Regions from separate parts of the Mesorhizobium bavaricum genome, predicted to be linked through region 3. Evidence: riboswitches for the same ligand, from Rfam matches in the RefSeq annotation. Region 3 holds a riboswitch; each other region holds the start of a gene.

Region 1 (2,191 bases), on a different replicon from region 3:
GCCGCGAGCGGTGCAACGCGATGCGCTCACGCATCTCGTCATCATAGGCTTGCGCAGTGGCGATATAGGCCCACGGCGGCGGCAAGGTCGTCGCCAGGGTTTCGGCATGCGCGCTCTTGCCGGAGCGCGCACCACCGATGATGAAGGTCAGCTTGCTGCGATCAGGCAAAGCTGTCGCGCAGGCTGGTCGCGGTACCGGTGAAGCGGCCGCGCACCACGCCGACGACCGCGCCGAGAACCAGCCAGAACACCAGATTGGTCACCGTCACCGCCACCACAAACTGATGATGCAGACCCTCCGGGATCGGGGTCTCGAAACTGTCGGGCTGCGGTGCGCCGACAATATGCGGCGCAATGATCAGCAACACGGCCAGGATCACAAGCGGCAGCGACTTGCGGAACGCGATCAGGCCGATACCCGCCGCGGTCGCCGCCACGGTTGCCCACCACCAGATCTGGCGCTGCGTGAGATCGGCAGCCGGCATCGCCGGCAATTCCGGCGGCAGGCCGAGGCCGGGCGCCAGCGTGAACACGGCAAAGCCGGCCAGGCCCCAGAACACCCCCTGGCGCCAGTTGCGGATGCCGCCGGCGAATTCGGAAACCGCGACCAGGATCAGTGCGAAACCGATGCCAGTGACGATATTGGCAACCACGCTGAAGGCGAAACGCTCGAAACCGTCGGCCGGTGCCCAGCCTTCGTCTTCCGCTGCCGGAGCGACTGCTTCCGCCGGCGCCGGGGCGGCAGAGCTCATGGCGTTCCCCGCCGGGGCGGCTGTGCTCATGGCATTGGTATCCGTTGCGGCCGGAGCGGCATGGTCATGGTGATGGCCGCCGCCGGCCTGCTCGTAGACTTCCGCCTTGAGGATCAGCGGCACGGTGGCAAAGGCCTGCATGCAGGCGAGAACGACGCCAGCCACGAGCCCTGCGATCGCCGCGATGAACACGACGTTGCGAAACAGGTTCATGATGTCAAATTCCTCGTCAGTGGCAGGGAAACGCCATCGAATGGCGATAGTCGTGAGCCGCATTGTGGACCGCATCGATATGCGAGAAGCCGACAAAACCGACCACGAAGATGCCAAGCAGCGCCACGAGCGCAAGCTGCATGAAGCGCGACTGCGAGGAGACGGAGGCGCCGAGGGAGACGGAAGCGGTAGTCATGTCTTGTCCTTTCGCCCTCCACCCGAGGGCATAGAAGTCAGTTTCCTGTCGCCGGCAGGTCTCCTGGCTCGCGGATCAGCGCCCTTCCCCACCTTCCCGAAGAAAACCTTCAGTGGCATATGGAGAGGACTATCGCACACAGTTGCGGGGGCAGCCACGGCATTGGGCAAGACATTCGCCCGCACCGCATTCCCTCTTGGCTCCAAACGGAACCGACGACAGCGCGACTATAGGGAAAATCGCCGCGACCGGCAAACCAAATTCCGACAATGCATGTCGCCGAAAGTGCGGAGCGGTTTTGGGATCACGACATGCATGATGCAAGAATGCATTGTCGCCGAAAGTGCACAAATCGGGCACCGGCCCAACAATTGACAATTCCCGTGGCCGGGTGTCGGCTAGCAACTCTAGAGGAAGCCAGCCATGCAGCCCATTGCCAGCGACCGCGATCCCTACAACGGCTTGACCCGGGCCGAACCGACGCTGCCATCATCGGCCTATTGGGATACGGGCAGCTATCAGCGCGACCTCGACGCCATTTGGTACAGAAGCTGGCTGCTCGTCTGCCGCGAGGCAGACCTTGCGCAGCCGCTTTGCTTCCGCACCTTTCGCGTCGGCACGCAGGAAATCGTCGTGCTGCGTGACGAGACCGGCGAACTGCGCGCCTTCCACAACACTTGCCGCCATCGCGGTTCGCAGCTTTGCCAGGAGAGCGAAGGCCGGCTGAAGGCGCGGCTGATCACCTGCCCCTATCATGCCTGGTCCTATTCGCTGCGCGGCGATCTCGTGCGCGTTCCGTCGAAATCGCTGCCGGACGGTTTCGACAAGGCCGATCACCCGCTTTATCGCGTGGCACTGTCGGTGTGGCGCGGTTTTGTCTTCGTCAATCTCGCCGAAGACGCCGCCGGCTCGGCGGAATCATCCTTCGATCCGGCGTCCGGCAGTCTCGCCAACTGGCCGCTGGAACCGCTGGTGACCGGCCATGCGTTGCGCAAGGTGATGAACTGCAACTGGAAGATCTTTTGGGAAA
Region 2 (2,191 bases), on a different replicon from region 3:
GACATGGGTGAGTTCGGCGAGATCGTAGTCGACGCCTTCGACCGCATCCTTGTGGACGAGCCATTTGGTCGTCACCGCCGTTTCCGTGGCGCTGATCGGCAGCACGCGAAACGTCACCGCGTGGTCGATGAGGATGTGGTTCCATGTCGTCGGATAGTGATAGTGCATCAAGGTGCCGATCCGGTCGGCGGAGACGGTGTCGGAGAGGTTCTTCTTCACCGCCCGCTTGCCGTTCATGGTGTAGCTGACGGCGTCGCGCAGCAGCGGCGCGCGGGTGGCGCGGTACTGTCCGGCCGCATCGATGCGGAATTTGCTCGGCAGGCCGGCCGCTTCGCATTTCGCCCAGTGCGCAAGCATTTCCGGGTCGCTGTCGGCCCCCTGCACGCCGGTCACCGTCGGTGCCTCTGGGAAAGTTTTGCAAAGCTCCGGGTGATTGCCGGCGCAATGGTAGCACTCGCGGTTGTTTTCCCAGACCAGCTTCCAGTTGCCCTTCTCGACAATGGTCGACTCGAACGCCACCTTGGCCTCGCGCAGCCGGTGCGGCAAAAGGTAGGGCTCGATCATAGCCCGCATCGGTGCGAAATCCGCCGGCTCCTTGCCCAGGCAGATGAAGATGTAGCCGCCGACACTTTCACAGGCGATGGGCTTCAGGCCGAACTGGCTCTTGTCGAACCCGTCCGCCATCTGCCGGGCAAACAACAGCCTTCCGTCCAGCTCATAGGTCCACTGGTGATAGGGGCAGACCAGCTTTGCCGCCGTGCCCTTGTCTGAATTGCAGACTCGGCTGCCGCGATGGCGGCAGGAATTGTGAAAGGCGTTGATATTGCCCTTCTGGTCGCGGACAAGGACGACCGGATAATCGCCGATCTGCGCGGTAATGTAGCTGCCCGGCTTGGGCAGCTCGCAATCATGGCCGATGAACAGCCAGTCGCGATACCAGATCAGCTCCATGTCGAGCTTGAAATAGTCGGGATCGGTGTAAAAAGGCTGCTCGAGCGAGAAGCCGTTCCTGCGGCCCTGCAGCAGCCTCAGCATATCGTTGCGCGCGTCCATGTCCTGTCCTCATAGCCAAGGACTGAACTGGTGGTGATGGAGGAAGGATCGGACGCAGGCCGGCGAAGCGCCGGACATGCACTATCCACCTCTTGACCGCCCACCGCGATCAGTCGAGTTCAAATATCTCGGGCTGGTTTCCGGGCTCTGGAGTGTCCTTGCGGACGGTCGCGACACCTTCCCAGGCGTTTGCCCAGTGGTCTCCCGTTGCGACTTGAACTCCACCACCGTTGCGGGGGCAGCGCCGGATTCTGACCGGCTTCCCAATTCTCCGCTTCGTCGTCACGAAGCGGCACCTGAGATGACATGATCTAATCACGATCGCGGGCGCGCCATCGGCATGAAAACGACATCGTATCCATGCGGCGCGACACGCATGCGAAACGTTCCGGCCGGCTATTGCGGAGCCGAAATCCGATCTCCTAGGCAGCCATCGCCGGCTGCAATCTCTTCGAATCCGACCCCTTGCCGGGGCCTAAGAAAGGTTAACGGTTTCGAAAAGTGACTATTAGCAACTTCTAAAATCGAACCGAACGGTTCGTTTCTGTTGACGGTGCGTGCAGGACGGTGTGAACGCTGGGCCTCCGACACAGTTGGTGATCGGGGTGCCAATTTTACATAACTATTTGATATCAAGAAGAAAAACAACTGGTGTGGACGCTCTTGGCACAATTTCAAGTGGCAGATTCTTGGTCCACGCGGAACAACTTCGTGATTGGAAATGGCTGGATGGCTTTCCCACATCGGGGCGGTCCGAACGACGCGATTTCATCCCAAGACACGCCGCTAGACGGACGGGAAAAATACTGGAGTACCTAAAATGAAAAAGATCATTCTCACTGCCGCCGCCGTTCTGGCCATTTCCGGCAGCGCCTTTGCTAACGGTAGCGACCACTATGGTTCGAACGCCCCGGTAGCCACTGCTGTCGACAGCTCGCAGACCGCTTCGATCAAGAAGTCGGAACCGGCTGCTCAGACGCCTGTCCAGGGCAGCGACCGTAATCTCTTCGGCCACTAACGCCGATTCCCAGAAGGCGGCGGGCTCGCCCGCCGCCCTGGCAAAATCCAGAAATTCAGGAGAGCTAAAATGAACAAGATCCTTATTGCTGCCGCCGCCGTTCTGGCCATTTCCGGCAGC
Region 3 (2,191 bases):
GCCGCGGCGATGCCGTCCTGATGGCGTTCCATGCGGCGAACCGGGACGAAAAGGCCTTCGGTCCCGGCGCCGACAGGTTCGATGTCACCCGGCGGCACAACCCGCACCTGTCATTCGGCGAGGGGCCGCATTCCTGCCTGGGCGCTGCGCTGGCGCGCCTGGAATTGCGCTGCGCCTTCCCCGCGCTGTTCGGGCGGCTGGAGGATCTGGCGCTGACCATCGCTGCGGAGGACGTCGTCTACATGCCGTCTTACGTCATTCGCTGCCCGCAGCGCCTGCCGGTCAGCTTCCGCCCTTCCGTCGCTTAGAGAGTGCGGCATTCACCGCGGATTCGGTGATTCTCGGTTCGCCGGGATGGCTGGTCTCGCACGAGGGGGGCGAGCATGCCCGGTTACGCACGATCGTGACGCCGGCCTTCAGCAACCGCAGGGTGAAGCTGCTCGCGCAGCAGGTCGAGGCGATCGCCACGCAGTTGTTCGAGACGCTGACGGCCCAGCCCCAACCCGCCGACCTGCAGCGCCACCTCTCCTTTCCGCTACCGGACGTGGTCATCAGCGCGCTGATGGGCGAATGCGCAAGCACGCTGAGCAAAGCCGAGCGGGGAACAACTACCGGGATTCCCGGGGGACCGTGACGACCTGGCCCGACTTTACGCCCTTGAGCCCGGCGACCTCGATCTGATCCGGCGTCGCCGATGGGGACAAGGACCTCTCCGAGCCTGCACTGATGAGAGGCGGCATCATACGCGGCTTTGGGCGAAAGAGACCGATCAGCGCAAGGGCATTATTCGCATCATCACATAAACATCCCGTTATATGTATTGACAAGGAGCGAAGCGGCTGTGATTGTGCGTATGTCATGGTTCTCCGCGCGGCACTGCCGTAGCGGAGCTAAGAGGGAAGCCGGTGCGATGCCGGCGCTGCCCCCGCAACTGTTAGCGGCGAGCCAAGCCCATTGGTGTCACTGAGGCGAACGGCCTCGGGAAGACGGGCAGAGGCTTTGACCCGCGAGCCAGGAGACCTGCCACGACGAACAACGTCCACGGGCGGGGTGTCTCGGTGGTCGCAGTAGCCCGGCTTCGTGCCGCCTGCTCGCGCGTTCCTTGTCCCCACGCCCCAACCATCGGGGTATGGCATGACTGTCTCTCAACAAATTCCTGTGGCAACGCTCGGCGTGCCGCGTATCGGTCGACGGCGGGAACTGAAATTCGCGCTTGAAAGCTACTGGTCCGGAAAATCTCCCGCTGCCGACCTGCTCGCGACGGCGAAGGCGCTACGCGAGGCTAGCTGGAGGGAGCAGCACGATCACGGCGTGTCGAAAATCCCGTCCAACGATTTCTCGCTTTATGACCATGTGCTCGACACCGTCACCATGGTCGGCGCCGTGCCGGCACGATACGTCTGGACTGACGGCGAGGTCCCACTCGATACCTATTTCGCCATGGCGCGCGGCAACCAAGGTCAGAACGCTGATTGTGGACATGCCGGTGACGAGCATGCGGCCAACGGGCATGGCCTTGCCGCGATGGAAATGACCAAATGGTTCGACACCAACTATCACTACATTGTGCCGGAACTCACGGACGATCAGAGCTTTGCCCTCTCGTCGGCGAAACCGGTCGATCATTTCCTCGAGGCCAAGGCGCTCGGCATCCACACGCGCCCGGTCCTGCTTGGACCGGTCACCTTTCTCAAGTTGGCGAAGTCATCTGAGAAAGGTTTCAACCCTGTCGCGCTCCTGCCACGGCTGCTGCCCGTCTACGAGGAGCTCCTGCGGAGGCTGAGGCTCGCGGGAGCCGATTGGGTGCAGATCGATGAGCCGGCCCTCGTGCTCGACCTGATTCCCAACGAACGGGATGCGCTCCAATTCGCCTACTGCCGGCTGTCAAAAGCAGCACCGGAGTTGAAGATCATGGTCGCTACCTATTTCGGATCGCTGGGAGACAATCTCGAGACCGCAATTTCTCTGCCCGTGGCGGGACTGCACGTCGATCTCGTGCGCGCTCCAGAGCAGTTGGAGCCCGTCGGCCGGCTCGCGCAGAAGGACCTTGTGCTCTCGCTCGGGCTGATCGACGGGCGCAACGTCTGGCGCGCGAACCTGCCTGCCATACTTGACCGCATCAAGCCGATCGTCGCCGGCTGGCCGCTGGACCGCGTGGAGATCGCCCCGTCCTGCTCGATGCTGCATGTGC

The links. Region 3 has a riboswitch for cobalamin ahead of metE (5-methyltetrahydropteroyltriglutamate--homocysteine S-methyltransferase). Riboswitches for the same ligand answer to the same signal wherever they lie in the genome.
Region 1: another riboswitch for cobalamin. It lies ahead of AC1RZR_RS18445 (CbtB domain-containing protein); the one in region 3 lies ahead of metE (5-methyltetrahydropteroyltriglutamate--homocysteine S-methyltransferase).
Region 2: another riboswitch for cobalamin. It lies ahead of AC1RZR_RS03125 (aromatic ring-hydroxylating oxygenase subunit alpha); the one in region 3 lies ahead of metE (5-methyltetrahydropteroyltriglutamate--homocysteine S-methyltransferase).

What each region holds. Positions count from the first base shown of each region.
Region 1 is NZ_CM165566.1:3,764,122-3,766,312, reverse strand. It holds gene cobU (bifunctional adenosylcobinamide kinase/adenosylcobinamide-phosphate guanylyltransferase) at 1-169, opposite strand, end outside; gene AC1RZR_RS18450 (CbtA family protein) at 162-965, opposite strand; gene AC1RZR_RS18445 (CbtB domain-containing protein) at 982-1,161, opposite strand; cobalamin riboswitch at 1,198-1,393, opposite strand; gene AC1RZR_RS18440 (aromatic ring-hydroxylating oxygenase subunit alpha) at 1,585-2,191, shown strand, end outside.
Region 2 is NZ_CM165566.1:656,491-658,681, reverse strand. It holds gene AC1RZR_RS03125 (aromatic ring-hydroxylating oxygenase subunit alpha) at 1-1,053, opposite strand, end outside; cobalamin riboswitch at 1,168-1,368, opposite strand; gene AC1RZR_RS03120 (DUF680 domain-containing protein) at 1,874-2,071, shown strand; gene AC1RZR_RS03115 (DUF680 domain-containing protein) at 2,141-2,191, shown strand, end outside.
Region 3 is NZ_JBXAYV010000001.1:262,438-264,628, forward strand. It holds gene AC1RZR_RS34010 (cytochrome P450 family protein) at 1-308, shown strand, start outside; partial or broken gene AC1RZR_RS34015 (cytochrome P450) at 275-568, shown strand; cobalamin riboswitch at 843-1,042, shown strand; gene metE (5-methyltetrahydropteroyltriglutamate--homocysteine S-methyltransferase) at 1,159-2,191, shown strand, end outside.